Regions from separate parts of the Dyella koreensis genome, predicted to be linked through region 2. Evidence: predicted binding sites of a transcription regulator. Region 2 holds the regulator's gene; each other region holds the start of a gene.
What was found. Region 2 encodes HrcA, which represses chaperone genes, less so after heat shock. Its sites were predicted from a motif close to TTNGCACTCNNNNNNNNNGAGTGCNAA; they were not measured.
Positions count from the first base shown of each region.

Region 1: a site for HrcA is predicted at 5,298-5,324, ahead of groES (co-chaperone GroES). Genes of this name have one in related genera too.
Region 3: a site for HrcA is predicted at 1,774-1,800, ahead of rpoH (RNA polymerase sigma factor RpoH). Genes of this name have one in related genera too.

Region 1 is NZ_JADIKD010000009.1:81,148-88,568, reverse strand. It holds gene ISS97_RS07885 (haloalkane dehalogenase) at 1-535, opposite strand, end outside; gene pdxR (MocR-like pyridoxine biosynthesis transcription factor PdxR) at 650-2,101, shown strand; gene ISS97_RS07875 (TlpA family protein disulfide reductase) at 2,195-3,211, shown strand; gene ISS97_RS07870 (cupin domain-containing protein) at 3,229-3,648, shown strand; gene cutA (divalent-cation tolerance protein CutA) at 3,612-3,935, opposite strand; gene ISS97_RS07860 (serine hydrolase domain-containing protein) at 4,043-5,125, shown strand; gene groES (co-chaperone GroES) at 5,398-5,691, shown strand; gene groL (chaperonin GroEL) at 5,791-7,421, shown strand, end outside.
Region 2 is NZ_JADIKD010000012.1:730,279-737,699, reverse strand. It holds gene ISS97_RS18145 (MASE1 domain-containing sensor histidine kinase) at 1-984, opposite strand, end outside; gene ISS97_RS18140 (response regulator) at 1,089-1,733, shown strand; gene recN (DNA repair protein RecN) at 1,886-3,562, opposite strand; gene hrcA (heat-inducible transcriptional repressor HrcA) at 3,749-4,810, shown strand; gene grpE (nucleotide exchange factor GrpE) at 4,896-5,429, shown strand; gene dnaK (molecular chaperone DnaK) at 5,586-7,421, shown strand, end outside.
Region 3 is NZ_JADIKD010000005.1:133,778-141,198, forward strand. It holds gene ung (uracil-DNA glycosylase) at 1-586, shown strand, start outside; gene ISS97_RS01570 (hypothetical protein) at 715-1,671, shown strand; gene rpoH (RNA polymerase sigma factor RpoH) at 1,829-2,686, shown strand; gene ISS97_RS01580 (response regulator transcription factor) at 2,768-3,469, shown strand; gene ISS97_RS01585 (sensor histidine kinase) at 3,466-4,887, shown strand; gene ISS97_RS01590 (efflux RND transporter permease subunit) at 5,065-7,421, shown strand, end outside.

The DNA of each region.
Region 1 (7,421 bases), on a different contig from region 2:
TGCTTTTGGGCAATACCGTTTCGATAAAGAAGTTCTGTTCCATCACCATCGCATCGCCTGCGGTCGAACGCAGCGCGCGGAACATATGATCGCGGCCGGCCGGAAAATCGCTCCAGCGGCGAGGCTGCACGATGGCTTCCATATAGGCGATGGCCTGGATCTGCTCCGGGAAGCGGCGGGCACGATGGAAACCGAGCGCCGAGCCCCAGTCGTGCAGCACCAGCACTACGTTGCTCTGCAGCCCCAGCGCGTCGAACCAGGCATCCAGATAGCTCGCATGGTCGGCGAAACGGTAGCTGCGGGTCGGCGACGGCGCGGAACGGCCCATGCCAACAAGGTCAGGTGCCAGGCAGCGCCCCAGGCCGGAGAGGGCGGGGATGATGTTCCGCCACAAGTAAGACGAGGTGGGGTTGCCGTGCAGGAACACGATCGGGTCGCCCCTGCCCACGTCGATGTAGCTGATTTCGCTGTCCAGCACGCGCACGCGGCGGCGCGGATGGGGATCGCGGCTCGGGATGGTGGCTGGCTGTGACATGGTGCGGTGCTCGTTCCGTTGGGAATGGGCACAGCCTAGGCATCAGCATGGTCTGGCAAAAGAACCACAATAGGGTAATTATTGGGGTCCACTTATGCGCCGGCGCTGATTGTGATGGAACATCCGTTCGAGTTTCCGCTGGACCTGCCTGCCCGTGGTTCGCGCCAACGCCTGAGTGCCCTGCACGGACAGTTGCGCGCGGCGATTCTCGATGGGCGCCTGAAAGCAGGGCTGCGCCTGCCCGCCACCCGCGAGTTGGCGCAGGCGCTCAAGCTTTCCCGCAATACGGTAGTGGCCGCTTACGACTTGCTGCTGAGCGAGGGTTACGTCGTGGCGCGCCGCGGGGCGGGCAACTTCGTCGCCGATCTGTTGGCGCGGCGCGGTCTGCAACGCACGAGCGCGACGGAGCAGGATGGGGATCGCCGGCTGGCACCTTACTGGCGTTCGGCGAAGTTGCCATCGGCCCCGATGCCGGCGGGATCGTATATACATGATTTCCGTGTCGGCGTGCCGGACAACACACAGTTTCCCTTTGAGGTGTGGCGACGCTTGTCGGCCCGTGCACTGCGCGGCGTGTCCAAGTCGCCGCCGCTTTATGGTCAATCGCAGGGACGACCGGCATTGCGCGAGGCGATCGCCCGGCATGTGTCATTCGCCCGTGCGGTGGCGTGCGAACCGGATGATGTTGTCGTCACCAGCGGTGCGCAGCAGGCGTTTGACTTGCTGGCGCGCGTGCTGGTGACGCCTGGCAAGACGGTGGTCGCCGTGGAAGATCCAGGTTATCCGCCGCTGCGCGCGGCCTTTGCCGCGGCTGGCGCCAAAGTGGTGCCGGTGCCGGTCGACGCTGAAGGTCTGGTGGTGGAGCAGCTCCCGGCGGATGCGCGGGTGATCTACGTAACGCCGTCGCACCAGTTTCCGCTGGGTATGTCGATGTCGCCCCGCCGACGCGCGGAGCTGCTGTCATTCGCTGCCGCCAGGCACGCCGTGGTGATTGAGGACGACTATGACGGTGAATTCCGCTACGGCGGACGGCCGTTGGATGCCTTGCAGACGCTCGATCGTGACGGTTCGGTCTGCTATGTGGGCACCTTCTCCAAATGTCTGTTTCCGTCGCTGCGGCTCGGCTATCTGGTGACGCCGCCCTGGCTGCGCGCGGCACTGGCCTCCGCCAAGGAGCTGACTGACTGGCATTGCGACGTGCCGGCGCAGGACACGCTCGCGGCCTTCATCGCCGAGGGCCATCTGGCCCGTCACGTGCGCAAAATGCGCAAGGTGTATGCGGATCGGCGCGATGCACTGTTGGGGGCGTTGGCCCGGCATGGCGAAGGCCGCCTGCTGCCCTGGTCATCCGATGCCGGCCTGCACTTGGCGGCAAAACTGCCGCGCACAGTGAAGGAGGGCGCATTGATCGCACGTGCGTCCGAGCAACGCATCCGCCTGGAGGGATTGGCTGGCTATTCGCTGCGCCGTCCTGCGCTAACTGGCCTGGTGTTTGGCTACGGCATGATCGAGGCCGACCGAATCGATGAGGCGATACGACGGGCGATGAAGCTATGGGAGCCCTGAGCCGTGGTTCCATCACTTTGATGGAAAGTGGCACTTAAAGCCGCGGAACATCTGCGTAAGCATGGCTGCATCTCCCAAGACATCGAGTTCGCCATGCGTCGCCTTGCTTTGTTGTGTGTGTTCCTGCTGATGTTGTTTGCGGCGCCCCTGTGGGCACAGTCTGGTCAGCAACGCGCGGAGGCGGCCGGCCACAGCCTGATCGGTACGCAGGCACCGCGACTGACGCTCAAGACCATCGATGGCCAGACCATTGATCTGGCCAACCTGTATGGCAAGAAGGCGGTCTATCTGAAGTTCTGGGCCACCTGGTGCGTGCCGTGCCGCGAGCAGATGCCGCACTTGGAACGCACCTTTGAGGAGGCAGGTCCGGATCTCGCCGTGATCGCGATCGACGTCGGCTTCGACGACAGCGTGGAAGAAGTGCGCAAATACCAGCGCGCGGTAGGACTGGGCATGCCGATTGTTTTCGACGGCGACGGCTCGCTGGGCGAAGCATTTCATTTGCGCGTGACGCCGCAGCATGTGGTGATCGGACGCGACGGACGCATTCTGTACATCGGGCACGAAGCGAACGCCAAACTCGATGCGGCGTTGCTGGCAGCGCGCAGTGCGTCATCGACGGCCATCGCGCAGGTCACGACACCGCCGAAGGATGAGCCGCATTACGACGTCGGCGACCGCGTGCCGGGTTTCTCTGCGAAGACGCTCGATGGCAAAGCCTTCCCGTTGCTGGATGCCAAGCGACCGACCGTGCTGGCCTTCCTGTCGCCGTGGTGCGAGTCGTATCTCGCCACCAGCCGGCCGGGTCTGGCGCAGAGTTGCCGGGCGATGCGTGAGCAGGTCGCGGCGGTGTCGGGCGACAAGCGCGTGCGCTGGTTAGGTGTTGCCTCGGGCCTGTGGGCCAGCCGGGAAGATCTGGCGAAGTACCGTGATGAGCACCACGTCGGCATCCCGTTGACCTTGGATGAATCCGGTGCGCTGTTCCGCCGCTTTCGCGTCACCCACGTGCCCACGCTACTGCTGATCGACGCGCAGGGACGCATCGTGCGCCGCCTGGAAGACGCGAATCAGCCCTTGGATGAGGCATTGAAATCGTTGTCGTCGCGCTGAGTCTACGGAGGCACGCCATGAATCGACGCATACTTCTTCCGATCCTGCTGATGCTGTGCAGTGCGAGCGCAGCGAGCCTGGCCGCCGAGGAACATGATCTCCTGAGCGCAGCGTTGACCCAGGCGCCTGGTCGCCAGCTCACGGCGCTGACCGTGAGTTATGCACCTGGCCAGTCCACGCGGCCGCACCATCATGAAGCCGATGCTTTCGTTTACGTGCTCTCGGGCCATATCCGCAGTCAAGTGGGGGGCGGCCCGGAGCGCGTCTACGGGCCTGGCGAAAGCTGGTTCGAGCCCGCGGGCGCCCATCATGCAGTCAGTGGCAATGCGAGTGCGCAGCTGCCAGCCACCATGCTGGTGGTGTTCGTGGCCAAGCCGGATGCGGGCCTGACCGTGATGGATCAGCCGCTCACGCCGTCGCGTACCCAGTCCAGATAAGCGGAGTGGCCGTGCTCGACCGGCACGGCTATCAGCTCAGGCAATTTATAGGGGTGCAGCTCCAGGAGTCGTGCCTTCAGCGCCTCGAAACGTTCGGCTGTGGTTTTGATCAGCAACAACTCTTCGCTGTCGGTGGTGATCCGGTCTTGCCAGCGATAAGTCGAGGTGACACCGGAGATGCGGTTCACGCAGGCGGCAAAGCGCTCGCTCACCAGGGTTTCGGCAAGCATCGCCGCACTGCCGGCATCGGGGCAGGTGCAATAGCAGAGAAGGACGGTATCGGGCATGCACAGAGCGTAGCGCGGGCCTGCATGGAGCGAAACGCAGGCGGCCATTAAACCCGGGGAAGCCCTCTTGCATCAGAGGTACGGTTATCCCGGAGCCTTGGTGCCCTATGCAGAAGCTAGTCCGCCTTCATTACTACCTTGCGCTCTTGGCGCTGGTTTTCTCCAGAGCGGCGATGGCCGATTGCGGCGACTGTGCCGCCATCGCGCAGCGCTTTGCGCAGAAAGAGCAGTTCAACGGCGTCGTCCTGGTGGGGCAGGGCGCCCAGGTGGACTATGTGGAAAGCTTTGGCGTGGCAGACGCCGAGACGAAGCGTCCAATCACCGCAGATACACGTTTTGAAACAGGCTCCATTTCCAAGTGGATCGCTTCGATCGTGGTGATGCGACTGGTGCAGCAAGGACAGCTTTCACTGGACGAACCGGTCGCTACCTATCTGCCCGATTACCGCAAAGACACCGGTAGCAAACTCACACTGCGCACGCTGCTGAGTCATTCCAGCGGCGTGCCGAACCAGGTCGACGCGGCGGTGAAGAACGACCCGACCGTCCGCGATCTCACGCTGGACAATGCGGAGGCCGTGCGGCGCTTCGCCAGTGGCGACTTGGCATTCGAGCCGGGCACGGACTGGGATTACTCACACGCCAACTGGCTGATCGTGAAAGCGGTGCTTGAGAAGGTTACGGGGAACTCCTATCCGGCCCTGGTCGACGGCTATGTGTCCAAACCCCTGGGTTTGCGGGACAGCGGCGTCTTCATCGGCGACTCGGCCAAGGTGGCGGGCATGGCGCGAGGCTATGCTGGATTGACGCCGCAAGCCGAGCCGCTCAGCAAGCCGATACCTAATTTCATGATGCTGGCAGGCGGTTACTACACCAGCGCCAACGACATGCTGCGCCTGCTGGATGGCCTCTTCGAGGGCAAAGTCCTGTCGCCGGACAGGGCCGCCGAGTTGATGGCCGTGCTTCGCCCCGACCAGCACTACGCCCTGGGCGGCCGCACCAAGATGCTGATGCTGGGCAGGCAAGAGCGGTCCGTGGCGTGGGAATACGGCTCCAATGGCGCCTTCCGCGTCCTGGCCTGGCGCACGCTCAAGGATGGCCATAGCGTGATCGTCATGAACAACACCAGCTTCGATCACCAGAAGATCGGGGATTTGGCGACTCGGCTGCTCGAAGCGAGTTACCGCTGAGGTTGGCCGAGCCGGGACAGAGGCCGTCTGGGGAGGGCTTCGGCCCCCTTTTGGGGGCGCCGGGTTACCGCAAGGCAGATGTCCTGGCCCCTTGAAAGGCCCCCGCCGCTCCCCCACTAGCACTTTCAGCCAATGGACGGCCCTCTTGCGGGGGAAGCTTGCGTCGCTAGAATTGGCACTCACCTTCCGTGAGTGCTAGCAAAGCGCCCCCAGGCGCCGCTCCGGGGTCCATTTTTTTGTCCACCCATCCCAAACCAAGCTGGAGCCAACCCATGAGCAAACTGCGTCCGCTGCACGATCGCGTCATCGTCAAGCGTCTCGAAGAAGAGCGCGTCTCCGCTGGCGGCATCGTCATCCCCGACAGCGCCACCGAAAAGCCGACCCGCGGCAAGGTCATCGCTGCCGGCAACGGCCGCATCCAGGAAGACGGCAAGGTTCGTCCGATGTCGGTGAAGGAAGGCGACATCGTGCTGTTCGGCAAGTACGCCGGCCAGGAAATCAAGATCGACGGCGAAGAGCTGGTCTTCCTGAAGGAAGACGACATCGTGGCGGTGATCGAAGGCTGATCCGGTTTGGCGGGGTGCTAGCGCGATAGCCGCGCTCTGTAGCTACCCCGTCGCGAACGTTCCCATTCCTAATTTCAAAATTTTTGAGGCAAAAATTTTATGGCAGCTAAAGAAGTCCGCTTCGGCGAAGACGTCCGCGCACGCATGCTCAAGGGTGTGAACACCCTGGCCAATGCCGTGAAGGTGACCCTGGGCCCGAAGGGCCGCAACGTTGTGCTCGAGAAGAGCTTCGGCGCTCCGACCGTGACCAAGGACGGCGTCTCCGTCGCCAAGGAAATCGAACTGGCCGACAAGTACGAGAACATCGGCGCGCAGATCGTCAAGGAAGCCGCTTCCAAGACTTCCGACGTGGCCGGTGACGGCACCACCACCGCTACGGTGCTGGCGCAGGCGTTCATCCAGGAAGGCCTCAAGGCTGTGGCCGCCGGCATGAACCCGATGGATCTGAAGCGCGGTATCGACCACGCGGTGTCCACCGCCGTGGCCGAGCTGAAGAAGCTCTCCAACCCGACCGCTGACGACAAGGCGATTGCCCAGGTCGGCACGATCTCTGCCAACTCCGATGCCAACATCGGCGACATCATCGCCACCGCGATGAAGAAGGTCGGCAAGGAAGGCGTGATCACGGTCGAGGAAGGTTCGGGTCTCGAGAACGAGCTCGACGTGGTCGAAGGTATGCAGTTCGACCGCGGCTACCTGTCGCCGTACTTCATCAATAACCAGCAGAGCCAGCAGGTCGAGCTGGACGACCCCTTCATCCTGATCCACGACAAGAAGGTGTCGAACGTTCGCGAACTGCTGCCGGTGCTCGAAGCCGTCGCCAAGGCCGGCAAACCGCTGCTGATCGTTGCCGAGGAAGTCGAGGGCGAAGCTCTGGCCACCCTCGTGGTCAACACCATCCGTGGCATCGTGAAGGTCGCCGCCGTGAAGGCGCCGGGCTTCGGTGACCGTCGCAAGGCCATTCTGGAAGATATCGCCATCCTGACCAACGGCCAGGTGATCTCCGAGGAAGTGGGTCTGCAGCTTGAGAAGGCCACGATCAATGATCTGGGCCGCGCCAAGCGCATCGTCATCACCAAGGAAAACACCACCATCATCGACGGTGCCGGCGAAGCCGAGCGTATCAAGGCCCGCATCGGCCAGATCAAGGCGCAGATCGAAGAGACCTCTTCGGACTACGACCGCGAGAAGCTGCAGGAGCGCGTGGCCAAGCTGGCTGGCGGCGTCGCCGTCATCAAGGTCGGTGCTGCTACCGAAGTCGAGATGAAGGAAAAGAAGGCTCGTGTCGAAGACGCCCTGCACGCGACTCGCGCTGCGGTGGAAGAAGGCGTGGTGCCGGGCGGTGGCGTGGCGCTGATCCGCTCGCTGAAGGCTCTCGAGGGTCTGAAGGGTCACAACGCTGACCAGGATCTGGGCATTGCCATCACCCGTCGCGCCCTGGAAGCTCCGCTGCGCGCCATCGTTGCCAATGCTGGCGACGAGCCGTCCGTCATCCTCAACAAGGTGAAGGAAGGCAACGGTAATTTCGGTTACAACGCGGCTACCGGCGAGTTCGGCGACATGATCGCCTTCGGCATCCTGGATCCGACCAAGGTGACCCGTTCGGCCCTGCAGTTCGCTGCCTCGGTGGCGGGCTCGATCATCACGACCGAAGCGGCCGTGACCGAAGTGCCGAAGAAGGACGAAGGCCATTCGCACGGTGGTCAGGGCGGTGGCATGGGCGGCATGGG
Region 2 (7,421 bases):
CATGTGGCGGCGCTGGTTTTCCTCGGCTTGCAGATTGCCGCGCGCCGCATCGCGCAGCTGGCGCGCGAGTTGGTCGAGGCGTCGATTGACGGCCGCGAGGTAGACGTTCTGCTCGGCCACACGCTCGCTACTGCGGCGCAAGGCGTCGGTGGCCGCACCCAACATCAGTGCGCCGGTGCCCGCCACGGCGAGAAACAGTTGCGCCGTGGCATCGGAAGCAGGGCGCCCGACGAAATGATCGACAAGGGTCATGCCCAGATTGGAAATCAGCATGGCCAGGCTGGCGCCGCGCCAGCCATGGCGGAATGCGAAGAACAGCACCGGGGCGAGCGAGAGAATGCGCGCGAACTGCGGCTGTGGTGAGGGATGCGAAGAGAGCAGCAGCAGGATGGCCAGCGCCGGCAGCATCACCAGCAACCCATCCATGGTCAGGTTGGCCAGCGCGCGATGGTTGATGTGGGCGCGGAACAACATGATCAGCAGCGGCACCACCAGCAGCGTGCCGACATAGTTGCCGAGCAAGTCCTGCCCCAGCGCCCGCATCAGCAGATCGGACGAGGGCATGAGGTGGATCATGCTCAGCAGGGCGGCATCGACCACAGTGGTCGCCGCCACGGTGAAGGCGGCGGAAAGCAACAGGCGCGAGACGTCTTCCGGGTCGCGCATGCTTACGTGCAATTGGGCGCGGCGCATCAGCGACAGGCAGATCGCCACCACGATCGGCTCGGGCAGTTCGCCGGCCACAAAGCCTACCCAGCCCAGCGGCAGGCCTTCGGCCACGGCGATCAGGCCGGTGGCGGCGAATTCCGCACCCAGCAGCCACGGCCACATGCGCATCGGCGACAGCAGCAGGGCGCCAAAACGCAGGCCGTAGGGGAGCATCCAATAGGGCTGTTCGGTCGGCCACAGCAGCAGCCACGCCAGGAAGTAGCCGATGCAGATAAAGATGCCGGTCCAGGGCAAAAACAAGGGTTTCGGTGACATGCCGCGATGGTACATGTGCGGCCCGGGGAATCTCTAAGGGCGCGCGGGTCGGGAAGGGCGCGACAGCCGTGTCCAACAGCGCAGCCCTGCTATACAGTGAGGGCATGTACAGCATTGTCCTGGTCGACGACCACGCCATAGTCCGCGAGGGGTTCAAGCGGCTGATCGAACTGGAGCCCGACCTGGAGGTGGTGGCCGAGTGCCGCAGCGCCGATGACGCTGTGGAGGCGGTAAGCCAGCGCCGGCCCGATCTGGTGGCACTGGATCTGTCCCTGCCTGATGGCAGCGGCCTGCCGTTGATCGAGCATCTGCGCAGCGTGGCCGATGAAACGCGCATCGTGGTGCTGAGCATGCATGACGGCGAACCCTACGTTTCCGAAGCCTTGCGCCGCGGGGCCAGCGGTTACGTGACCAAGGGCGTGGCGCCGGAGGAATTGGTCGCCGGCCTGCGTGCAGTGATGCAGGGCGAGTGCTTCCTCAGCTCCGATCTGCGCCAGCGTCGCGCCGAACGTCCCAGCGAAGTGCTGGATCCGATCCATCGCCTCACCACGCGCGAACGCGAGGTATTCCTGCTGCTGGCGGTCGGGCGCGCGCCCAAGCAAGTGGCAGCGGAGCTTGGGATTGGGCAGAAGACCGTCTACATCCACCGCGCCAGCCTGATGGGCAAGCTGGGCGCGGGTTCGGAATTGGATCTTTACCGCATGGCCAGCGAACGCGGCATGCTGCCGTCGCGCGACGGCAAGGTTTGAGAGCCTGCACACCATCGGTAGGAGCGCACCCTGTGCGCGAACCCGTGTAAACGGGGCGGCATCATATGGCGGCCTGGCGGCAGCTTTCGCGCACAGGGTGCGCTCCTACAAGTTGCGCTTGTGAATAGGGCTTGAGAGCTTGACCTCAGCCTCTAGGCCGTTTGCGCGCGGTCCAGCATCTGCTTGGCGTGGGCGCGGGTTTCGCGGGTGATTTCGAGGCCACCCAGCATGCGTGCCAGCTCGTCGCGTCGACCGCTGGCGTCGAGTTTCTCGATCCGCGTATGTGTGGAAGCGCCATCGCTGTGCTTGCTGACGCACAGGTGAGCATGTCCCTGAGCCGCCACCTGCGGCAGGTGAGTCACGCATAGCACCTGACGCTGGCCGCCCAGTGCGCGCAGCTTCTGGCCCACCACTTCGGCCACCGCGCCGCCGATACCGGTGTCGACTTCGTCGAAGATCATGCTGCCGACGGTGTCCTTGCCCAGCGTGGCGACTTCGATGGCCAGGCTGATACGGGCCAGCTCGCCGCCCGAGGCGACCTTGCGCAATGCGCGCGGCGGTTGGCCGGGGTTGGCGCTGACCAGCAGCTCGCAACGTTCGCGACCCTGCGGGTCGGGTTCGTCGCCCGCGGTGGCTTCCAGTTCGATTTTCAGCAGGCCACCGGCCATGCCGAGCTCGGCCATCAGGCTGCTGACTTCCTTGCCGAGCTTGGTTGCGGCCGTCGTGCGGGCCTTGCTCAGCTTGCCTGCAGCCGTGTCGTAATCGCGCTGCAACTGATCGCGTTGTGCGGCCAGGCGCTCCAGTGCATCGCCGGCGCCTTCCAGTTCGGTCAGCTCGGTACGCACGGTGAGGGCCTTCTCGTGCAGCTCGGCGACTGGCGTGCGGTGCTTGCGGGAGAGTTCGTGCAGTCGAGTGAGATGGGTATCCACCTCGGTGTAGCGCTCGGGATCGAGATCGACGTCCTGCGCGTAGCGGCCGAGACCATCGGCGGCTTCACCGAGCTGGATGGTGGCGTTGTCGAGCAGCTCCCGCAGCGGTGCAAGCCTGTCGTCCAGCGCAGCGAGCTTGTCGAGTTCGGCATGCGCGCGGGCAAGCGAGCGGCGCAGGGCCAGTTCGCTGTCGCCATCGATCAGTTCGGCGACACCGGCGGCGCCTTCGGCAAGGCGTCCGGCGTTGGCGAGCCGTTTGTGGCTGGCTTCGAGTTCGCTCAGTTCCGCCGGCGGCAGCGCCCACTGTTCCAGTTCGCCGGCCTCGTGGCGCAGCAGTTCAAGGCGTTCCTCGCGGTCTTCGCCGCCACTCAGTTTGCGGATGCGGGCACCGATCTCGCGCCATTGCAGAGCGCTGCTCTGCACTTGGGCGAGCAGGGTCTCGTGGCCGGCATAAGCGTCGAGCAGGGCCAGCTGATGGGCCCGCGAGAGCAGGGCCTGGTGTTCGTGCTGGCCGTGAATTTCCACCAGCAGCGTGGTCAGCTCGCCGAGTTGGCTGGCGCTGGCCGGGCGCCCATTGATCCATGCGCGTGAACTGCCCTCGGCGCGGATCACGCGGCGCAGGCGGCAGCTGCCGTCTTCCTCGTCCAGCTCTTCGCGGCGCAGCCAGTCGCGGGCTTCGGGCAGGTTCGCCAGGTCGAATTCGGCGGCGAGCTCGGCGCGGTCGCTGCCGGCACGCACCATGCCGCTGTCGGCGCGCCCGCCGGCCAGCAGCATCAAGGCATCGACCAGCAGCGATTTGCCGGCGCCGGTCTCGCCGCTGACCACGGTAAGGCCGGGGCCGAAGGCGATCTCGGCTTCTTCAACGACGGCGAAATGGCGGACGTAGAGCGAGGTGAGCATGGGTGGCGGCGTTGGAAAGTCGGGGGATTGTAAGGGCAGAAACGGACGGGCAGCAGCCGGTCGGTACAAACCCGCCCGCGCGCCGGGTCTTCCCCATGGCCGCGCCGCTCCCCCTTGGTTTCCGAATTCTTGCAAACTATGGGGGCAGACCTTATTTCTCTCCTGTCTCACGGATTGCCACAGCGCATGCCCCACCCACTTGGCCATGACATCGATGCTCGCGCACGACGCCTGCTGCGCACGCTGATCGCGCAGTATCTGGCCGACGGCGAGCCGGTGGGATCGCGCACGCTATCGCGTTCGTCGGGCCTCGACGTGAGCCCGGCCACCATCCGCAACATCATGGCGGACCTGGAAGAGGCCGGCCTGGTTGCCTCACCGCACACTTCGGCGGGCCGCGTACCGACTCCGCGCGGCTTGCGCCTGTTCGTCGACAGTCTGATCGAACTCCAGCCGCTGCCGCTCGAAGACATGGCGCGCCTGCAGCGGGAACTACCGCCGGGGCCGACCACGACCCGCGACCTGCTGGGTAACGTGTCCAGCCTGCTTTCGGCGATGACGCATTTCGCCGGCGTGGTCACCGTGCCGCGGCAGGTGGATTTCCCGCTGCGCCATATCGACTTTGTGCCGCTGCCCGAATCGCGGGTGCTGGTCATCCTGGTGTTCTCGGACAACCAGGTGCAGAACCGGGTGGTGCAGTTGGCGCGCCCGCTGGATGGCCGGGAGCTGGAACAGGCCGCCAACTATCTCAATGCCCACTTCGCCGGACTGCGCCTGGACGACATCCGCGCGCACCTGCTGCGCGAACTGCGTGAAGCCAGCAGCGAGCTCAACCAGCTGCTTTCCAGTGCGGTGGAGCTGGCCGCGGCATCGTTCGCGCCGCAGAGCGAGGCCGACGATGTGCTGGTCAGCGGCCAGACCAACCTGATGGGCTATTCGGAGCTGGCCAATCTGGAGCGCCTGCGTGAGCTGTTCGAGGCCTTCCAGAAGAAAAACGAATTGGTTCAGTTGATGGAAGTCTGCGCCCGGGCACCCGGCGTGCGGCTGTTCATTGGCGAGGAATCGGGCTTTGCCGCGCTGGACGGGTGCAGCGTGGTCACGGCCAGTTATGGCGCGCAGGGGCGCGTGTTGGGGGCGGTTGGGGTGATCGGCCCCACCCGCATGGCTTACGAACGTGTGATCCCGGTGGTGCAGGCCACGGCCGGATTGCTTAGCGACGCCTTGAATCGCGCCGCCACGGCCTTATAACCGCCCCGGGAGGCGGGGTTTTACCCGCGATATTTGTTGACGGTCGGCACAGCGTGCCGGCCATGGATGAGGTTTGGAGTCTTTCATGCAAAACAACGATCCGCGGGTGCCGAACGGGGCATCGGATGCCAACGCGCCAGAGGCGCAGCCAAACGCCGAACTGGAGGCGCTGAAGGCCCGCGTGGCTGAGCTCGATGCCGCCAATACCGAGCTGCGCGAAACCGTGCTGCGCGAGAAGGCCGAGATCGAGAACCAGCGCCGCCGTCTGCACCGCGATCTGGAGCAGGCCCGTCGCTTCGCCAACGAAAAGCTGCTCAACGAACTGTTGCCGGTCTACGACGGACTCGAAAGTGGCCTGGCAGTGAAGAACAGCAGCCTGGACAGCATGCGTGAAGGCATCGAGCTCACCCTCAAGTCGCTGCTGAAGATCGCCGAGAACAACGGCCTGGTCCAGGTCGACCCGCTGGGTCAGCCGCTGGATCCGGAGCGCCATCACGCCGTAAGCATGGTCGAGGCCCCGGGCCATGCCCCGAACACGGTGGTCAGTGTGCTGCAGAAGGGCTACGTGTTGAACGACCGTTTGCTGCGTCCGGCGCTCGTCGCGGTCGCGAAGGATTGAAACCGTTTTGCGCTGGCGAGGCAGCCTGAACAACGGCTACTCCAGCGGCTTCACTACACATAACGAGGGTTCGCCGGCACGTTGAATCGCCAGGGCCGGGCCCCATCTGACAAAACAGCGCGGCCGCGGGGCTGCATAGATATTCGGAGCATAGATATGGGCAAGATCATCGGCATCGACCTGGGTACGACCAACTCCTGCGTCGCCGTGATGGACGGCACCACGGTCAAGGTCATCGAGAACTCGGAAGGCGATCGCACCACGCCGTCCATCGTGGCTTTCGGCAAGGATGGCGAGGTGCTGGTTGGCGCGTCGGCCAAGCGCCAGAGCGTGACCAACCCGAAGAACACTTTCTACGCGGTGAAGCGCCTGATCGGCCGCAAGTTCACCGACAAGGAAGTGCAGAAAGACCTGCACATCGTGCCTTACGGCATCGTCGCCCACGACAATGGCGACGCCTGGGTGCAGAAAGCCGATGGCACCAATATGGCGCCGCAGGAAATCTCCGCCAAAGTGCTGGCGAAGATGAAGAAGACCGCGGAAGACTATCTCGGTGAGACCATCACAGAAGCCGTCATCACCGTGCCGGCCTACTTCAACGACAGCCAGCGCCAGGCCACCAAGGATGCCGGCCGCATCGCCGGTCTCGACGTCAAGCGCATCATCAACGAGCCGACCGCGGCCGCGCTGGCCTATGGCCTGGACAAGAAGGGCGGCGACCGCAAGATCGCGGTGTACGACCTGGGCGGCGGCACCTTCGACGTCTCGATCATCGAGATCGCCGAAGTCGACGGCGAGAAGCAGTTCGAAGTGCTGGCCACCAACGGCGACACCTTCCTGGGTGGCGAAGACTTCGACATGAAGGTCATCGATTACCTCGTCGAGGAGTTCAAGAAGGACCAGGGCATGGACCTGAGCAAGGATCCGCTCGCTCTGCAGCGCCTGAAGGACGCCGCCGAGCGTGCCAAGATCGAGCTGTCGTCCAGCCACCAGACCGAAGTGAACCTGCCGTACATCACGGCTGACGCTTCCGGTCCGAAGCACCTCAACATCAAGCTGACCCGCGCCAAGCTGGAAGCGCTGGTGGAAGACCTGATCAAGCGCACCATCGAGCCGTGCCGCACCGCGTTGAATGACGCCGGCCTGCGCGTGTCCGACATCAACGAGGTGATCCTCGTCGGTGGTCAGACCCGCATGCCCAAGGTGCAGGAGTCGGTGAAGGACTTCTTTGGCAAGGAGCCGCGCAAGGACGTCAACCCGGATGAAGCCGTCGCCGTCGGCGCAGCCATCCAGGGCGGCGTGCTTGGCGGTACCGTGAAGGACGTGCTGCTGCTCGACGTGACCCCGCTGTCGCTGGGTATCGAGACCATGGGCGGTGTGATGACCAAGCTGATCGAGAAGAACACCACGGTGCCGACCAAGGCGGCGCAGGTGTTCTCGACCGCCGACGACAACCAGACCGCGGTGACCGTGCACGTGCTGCAGGGTGAGCGCGAGCGCGCGAGCGCCAACAAGTCGCTGGGCAAGTTCGACCTGCAAGGCATCGAGCCGGCGCCGCGCGGCATGCCGCAGATCGAAGTCACCTTCGACATCGACGCCAACGGCATCCTGCACGTGACGGCCAAGGACAAGAAGACCGGCAAGGAACAGAAGATCGAGATCAAGGCCGGTTCGGGCCTGTCCGAGGAAGAGATCGCCCGCATGGTCGCGGACGCCGAAGCCAACAAGGAAGAGGACAAGAAGTTCCACGAGCTGGTCGCCACCCGCAACAAGGCCGACCAGTTGGTGCACGCTACGCGTAGCGCACTGAAGGAGCACGGCGGCAAGGTGCCGGCCGAGCAGCTCAGTGTGATCGAAGGTGCGCTGTCCGAGCTGGAGAAGGTCAAGGACGGCGACGACAAGGCTGCGATCGAAGCCAAGGTCGAGAAGCTGGAGCAGGCTGCGCAGTCGCTGTACGCAGCGGCCCAGGGCGGCGCTCAGGCGGATGCCGGT
Region 3 (7,421 bases), on a different contig from region 2:
GCCGGAGATGTTCGCTGCTTTCGATCACACGCCATTTGACGCGGTGCGTGTCGTCATTCTCGGCCAGGATCCCTATCACGGCCCGGGGCAGGCGCATGGCCTGTGCTTCTCGGTGCGGCCGGGTGTACAGCCGCCGCCCTCGTTGCAGAACATCTTCAAGGAAATCCAGCGCGACCTTGGCATTGCACCGCCTGATCACGGCTGCCTTACGCCGTGGGCGGATCGTGGCGTGCTTTTGCTCAATAGCGTGTTGACGGTGGAGCGGGGATTGGCAGCTTCTCACCAGGGCAAGGGGTGGGAGGGGTTCACCGATGCGGCCATCGATGCCCTCAACCGGGAGCGCGAAGGCCTGGTGTTCATGCTGTGGGGCTCGTATGCCCAGCGCAAAGGGCAGCTGATCGATGCCCGGCGGCATCACATTCTCAAGTCGGTGCACCCGTCGCCACTTTCCGCGCACCGTGGCTTCATCGGTTGCGGCCACTTTTCTGCCGCCAACGGTTATCTGGAAGCCCAGGGCCAGGCGCCCATGGACTGGTCGCTGCCGCGACGCGCCGAGCTGATGCCGGCGACGACTTCTGCAGAATGAATGCATGGGTCATCCGTGGGCGCGCCATCCCCGCGCCTTGATGGCTAGGCAAATCAGCCGGCAAGTACAATCAATGGTTGCCACGTCGCACGCGTGGACCCACGGACAGATCGAGAGATGCAGCGAGTATGAGCGGAACAGAGCCAGTGGCCGGCAATACGGAAAGCGCCTCCAAAGTGACGGAACGGCCGAAAGTCGTCGTATGCATGACGACCCACGAGCGTGCGGATTGCGCCCGGATCAACATGGAAATCGTCAAGCTCAACTACCCGGAGCCGTGGCCGATCGTGCATGCCTGCTCGGGTTCCTCGTATGAGAAGTACATGGAAGACGAGCTAGTGTGGTGCCAGCCGCTGACCATCATCGATGGCGCTTTGAATCTGGTGAGGAAGTCCTTTCGCGCCGCGGCCGATAAGTACAACCCGGACTACATCATCCACCTCGATGCGGATACCTGGGTTTTCGATCAGGGTCTGTTGCAGCGCTATATCGACCTGCTTGCCCGTGACGACAAGGCGATCATCGCGGCGTCGTCGTGGAGCACCGACCAGCGTCCGAAATGGCGGCAGTCGAAAAATCCGCTGGTTCGACTCAAGGGGCACCTCGCCAAGCTTCTGAATGCGGTCGGGATCGATTTCGGCATCAAGCGCAAAGACACGCTGTCCACACAGTTCTTCATCGCGAAGAACGATCCGCGCTTCCTGGAGTTGCTGGAGACGTTGGTGCCGGTTGAGGGGCATACGCTCGAGACGGACTTCTATGCCGCCGTGGTCAAGACCTTCGGCCCCAAAGCCATCATCGGCATGGTCGAGCGGGAGCCGGTCCATCCGGAGAACCGGCATTGGTGCCCCCAGATGACCCTGCATTGCCAGCATTGGCCAGAGCAGCTGCCGCGGCCGGAGGGTATGGCGGCCGGTGTCGTGGCGGATGGCAAATATGCTGATGGCATCTCAGGCCAATACGATATTCCCGGCAAGAAAGACGTCCTGAAAGCCAGGAGTTTCAGTCACTTGGGGCCGGCCATGCGCCGCCTGCTCGAGTCGACCGACCTGAGCTATTACAACGCCAAGGCCAAGCGCTATTGATTGCCGGGCCATAGGCCCAAGGTGGGTATGGGTGGCGATGGACGAACCTATCTGATTCATGTACTATTCGGTTCACTAAAGCGGCTGGAACTCTTGGCCGCTTTAGCACTCTCATCCCCAGAGTGCTAAGCTGACCCCATATCAGGAGGTTCCACACATGTCTCAAGCCTTGGTGACCGCCAACCTGCCGGTTCCTAGTGTCGTTGGCAGTCTGGATGCCTATATCTCGGCGGTACACCGGATTCCGGTGCTCAGCCAGGATGAGGAGCAGGCGCTGTCGCGCCGCTACAACGAAGAAGAAGACTTGGCCGCCGCCAGGAAGCTGGTGATGTCGCACCTGCGTTTCGTGGTGCACGTGGCCCGCGGCTACAGCGGCTACGGCCTGCAGATCGCCGACCTTATCCAGGAAGGCAACATCGGCCTGATGAAGGCCGTGAAGCGTTTCGACCCCGACCAGGGCGTACGCCTGGTGAGTTTCGCCGTGCACTGGATCCGTGCCGAAATGCACGAGTTCATCCTGCGCAACTGGCGCATCGTCAAGGTCGCCACGACCAAGGCGCAGCGCAAGCTGTTCTTCAACCTGCGCAAGAGCAAGAAGCGCCTGGGCTGGATGAACGCCGAAGAAGTGCGCATGGTGGCGAAGGATCTGGGCGTGCCGGAAGCGACGGTGCGCGAGATGGAGTCGCGCCTGTCCGGTCGTGACATCGGCTTCGAAGCGCCGGCGGATGCCGACGACGACGCCAAGCCGGCACCGGAAGCGTTCCTGATCGACGAAGGCGCGGACCCGTACGAAAACGTGTCCGATGCCGACCAGGCCGATAATCAGCTCGAAACGCTATCCGCCGCGCTGCAGAAGCTGGATGAGCGCTCGCGCGACATCATTCAGCGCCGCTGGCTGAACGAGGAAAAGGCGACGCTGCAGGATCTCGCCGACGAGTACGGCGTCTCCGCCGAGCGCATCCGCCAGGTCGAGGCGAATGCGATGAAGAAAATGCGCGGCCTGTTCGCCGCCTGATCGCCAGCGCAGGCGTTACCATGCCGACGGCCCCGCTGCGGGGCCGTTGGTTTTTCCGCTTCCCACATTCGTAATTTCGCCATGCCCAGAGTGCTGGTCATCGAAGACGACGAAGTCACGGCCCGCGAGATCGTGGCCGAACTGAGCGTGCACGGCATGACGGCCGAATGGGTGGCCGACGGCAAGGAAGGTCTTTCGCGCGCGACCGCGCAAGGCTATGACCTGATCACACTCGACCGCATGCTTCCCGGCATGGACGGTATCGAAGTGGTGGCCGGTCTGCGTCGCCAGCAGATCGACACACCGGTACTGATGATCAGCGCGCTCAGCGACGTCGATGACCGCGTGCGCGGCCTCCGTGCGGGTGGCGACGACTACCTCACCAAGCCATTCGCCCCGGACGAGATGGCTGCCCGTGCCGAAGTGCTACTGCGCCGCCGGCAGCCGCAGCAGAACGACACGCGCCTGCGCGTCGGCGATCTGGAACTGGATCTGGTGCGCCACGTCGCCTACCGCAAAGACCAGCCATTGACCTTGCAGCCCACCGAATATCGGTTGCTGGAATGCCTGATGCGCAACTCCGGCCAGGTGCTGACCCGCAGCATGATTTTCGAAGCCGTGTGGGGTTTCCACTTCGATCCCGGCACCAACGTGATCGACGTGCATATCGGCCGGCTTCGGCGCAAGATCGACGGCGCCGGCCAGTCGCCATTGATCCGCACCGTGCGCGGCACCGGCTATATGATCACTTCGGCCCCCCAGAACGCATCGGCCCAGCCATGAACGCCCGTCCCAATGCCTGGCGCTCCGCCACCTCCCGATTGATCCTGATCTACGGTTTGCTGTTCGCCGCGTGGGGGTTGGTGCTGGTTGGCGTGATCCAATGGGAAAGCGCGCGCTATCTCAATACGGTCGTCGACCAGATGCTCGAGCAGCGCATGCACTATCTGGTTGCCACTGACGCGCAACGTCTGCCGGCGACGGTGGATGCTGCGAGCACCATCGACCCGCACGGCATCATGTCGGTGGGTCTGTTCGACGCCAGCGGCCACGCGATCGCCGGCAACGTCGCCCGCATCCCCGCAGAGCTTGCCGTCGACGGCAAGGTGCGTCTGCTGACGCGAGGCATGCCGCGCCCCGATCGCGATGCGACGCGTGTGCGCGCACGCGCGCTGGCGACGCATCTGCCTGATGGTCGCGTGTTGGTGATCGCCAAGGACACCAGCACCCTCGACGGACTCGGCACCATCGTATGGCGCGCGCTGCTATGGGCCCTGTCGCTGACGATCATTCCGGGACTGCTTGGCGGCTTCCTGCTGCGGCGCGGACCGGAAAGGCGTATTCGCGAACTGCAAAAGGCTACCGAGCCCATTCGCCAGGGCGATCTCTCCAAGCGTCTGCCCGTGAACGGGCGCGGTGATGAACTGGACGTGCTCGCCGGCATCGTCAACACCATGCTGGGCGAGATCGAGCGCCTGATGAATGAAGTCAAAGGCGTGTGCGACAACATTGCACACGACTTGCGCACGCCGCTGACGCGCCTGCGCGCGCGGTTGTATCGCGCGCAGCAGCAATTGTCGGGGCAGCCCGAAGCAGCCCTGGTGGAAGCGAGCATCGTCGATATCGATGCGGTGCTGGGGCGCTTCCGCGCTCTGCTGCGTGTTTCCGAACTGGAAGATAGCCATCGCAATGCCTGCTTCGCCGAAGTGGATCTTGGTCAGGTGTTGCAGCAAGTACATGAGTTCTACGCACCCGTGGCGGAAGATCGCGGCCAGCCGTTCGCGCTGGAAGTCGAGCCGATGACCGCCGTGCGTGGCGATGCGCATCTGCTGTTCGAAGCGCTGGCGAACCTTGTGGGCAATGCCATCAAGTTCACCCCGAACGGTGGCCAGGTGCGCCTGCGTGCGCGCATGGACAGCCGCGGGCCGCGTGTGGACATTCTCGACAGCGGTCCCGGTATTCCCTCGAACGAGCGCGACGCCGTGACGCGACGGTTCTATCGCGGCGACAACAGCCGTACGACACCGGGTTCGGGGCTCGGCCTGAGCATCGTCAGCGCCATCGTGCGCCTGCACGGCTATGCCCTGGATATCGGCGATGCGCCGGGTGGTGCGCGGATCACGTTGTATTGCTACCCGGTAGCGCCGGGCGAAGTGCCGGGCACCTGTCTTTCGCGCTCGGTCACCGCGCAGGTCGTCTGAGATAGCTGCCGAGGGGTGTCGAAAGTCATGACACCCTCATAAAGCCAAGCCCTGCACGGAGTCGGCCGGGCAGGGCGCATCCAATATGAAAATATCTTCATCCGTCTAGCCGGCCGTTCCACCAGGCCCCATGCGAAAATTTGTGGCGACGCATCATTCGCGCACGGAATCCCCCGCATGCTTGGCATCGTCCGGATCGCGCTTTCGCGGCCCTACACCTTTGTCGTTCTCGCGTTGTTGATCCTGATCATCGGTCCTCTAGCCGCGGTCAGGACGCCGACGGATATCTTTCCGGACATCAAGATTCCGGTGATCAGCGTGGTGTGGCAGTACACCGGCCTGCCGCCCGACCAGATGGCGGGCCGTATCGCTTCACCGTTCGAGCGCGTGCTCACCACCACGGTGAATGACGTAGAGCACATCGAGGCGCAGTCGATCGCCGGCTTCGGCGTGATCAAGATCTTCTTCCAGCCCACGGTCGATATCCGCACCGCGAACGCTCAGGTGACTGCGGTTGCGCAGACCCTGCTGCGGCAGCTGCCGCCGGGCATCACGCCACCGCTGATCCTCAACTACAACGCATCCACCGTCCCCATCATCCAGCTCGCGTTGTCCGGCAAGGGTCTTAGCGAGCAGAACCTGGGCGACCTCGGCATCAATGCGGTGCGTCCGGTACTGACCTCGGTGGCGGGTGCGTCGATTCCGTATCCGTTCGGCGGCAAGACGCGCCAGGTGCAGATCGATATCGATTCGGCCGCCTTGCAGGCACGCGGGTTGTCGGCGCAGGACGTAGCCAATGCGCTGGCCGCGCAGAACCTGATCGTGCCCGTGGGTACACAGAAGATCGGCTCCTACGAATACACCCTGCAGCTCAATAACGCGCCGTCGGACATCAACGCGCTGGGCGACCTGCCGGTAAAAACGGTTAATGGCACCACGGTCTACATCCGCGACGTGGCTCATGTACGCGATGGCAATCCGCCGCAGACCAATGTCGTGCATGTGGACGGCGGCCGTTCCGTGCTGATGACGGTGCTAAAGAACGGCTCGGCCTCGACGCTGGCGATCATCGAAGGCGTAAAGCAGAAGCTCGCCGCGGCGAAGGACACGTTCCCCGACACGCTGGAAATTGCACCCATCGGGGATCAGTCGTTGTTCGTGCGCGCGGCGATCAGCGGTGTGGCGAAGGAGGGCATCATCGCGGCGGCGCTGACCAGCCTGATGATCCTGCTGTTCCTCGGTAGCTGGCGCTCCACCGTCATCATCGCCACGTCGATCCCGTTGGCGATCCTGGGATCCATCGCTGCGCTGTCGGCGGTGGGTGAAACCATGAACATCATGACCCTGGGCGGCCTGGCGCTGGCGGTGGGCATCCTGGTGGACGACGCCACCGTGACCATCGAGAACATCAACTGGCACCTGGAGCACGGCAAGGATGTGGAAACGGCGATCATGGACGGCGCCCGCCAGATCGTGACACCGGCCTTCGTGTCACTGCTATGTATCTGTATCGTGTTTGTGCCGATGTTCTTCCTGCAGGGCGTGGCGCGCTTCCTCTTCGTGCCGATGGCCGAAGCGGTGATGTTCGCCATGATCTGCTCGTTCATCCTGTCGCGCACGCTGGTGCCGACGATGGCCATGTACCTGCTGAAGCCGCACGCGCCGCACACCGACGAGCATGGCACCGACCAAGCGCTGCCGCCGTCGCGTAATCCGCTGGTGCGTTTCCAACGTGGTTTCGAGGCGCGTTTCGAGCGGGTGCGTTCGGTGTATCACGACTTGTTGGCGATGGCGCTCGAACACCGTCGAGTGTTCGTGGTGGGTTTCCTGAGCTTCATTGTCTTGTCGTTCGCGCTGGTGCCGTTCCTTGGGCGCAACTTCTTCCCGTCGGTGGATGCCGGCCAGATCCTGTTGCACGTGCGCGCACCGGTCGGCACGCGCGTTGAGGAAAGCGCGACATTGTTCGCCAATGTGCAGGCATCGATCCGGCGCATCATCCCATCGGATGAGCTGGGTACGGTGGTGGACAACATCGGCCAGTCCATCAGCGGCATCAACACGGCCTACAACAACACGGGCACCACGGGTTCGTGGGACGGCGATATCCAGCTCTCGCTGAAGGAAGGCCATCGCCCCACGGCAGACTATGTGCGCGAGATGCGCGAGCGGCTGCCGCGCGAATTCCCCGGTGTGACCTTCTCGTTCCCGCCGGCGGATATCATCAGCCAGATCCTGAACTTCGGTTCACCCGCGCCGATCGACTTGCAGATCCGCGGCAACAACCTGCCGAAGAACTTCGCCTTCGCCAACCAGTTGTTGCGCGAGATCCGGCGCGTGCCAGGTGTGGCCGATGCGCGCATCCAGCAGTCGCAATCGAACCCGACCTTCGCCATCGATGTGGATCGCACGCGGGCGCAACTGCTCGGCGTCACCGAGCGCGACGTCACCAACAGCCTGGTAGTGAACCTGGCCGGCTCCAGCCAGGTGGCGCCGACGTTCTGGTTGAACCCGGTGAACCAGATTTCCTACCCCAT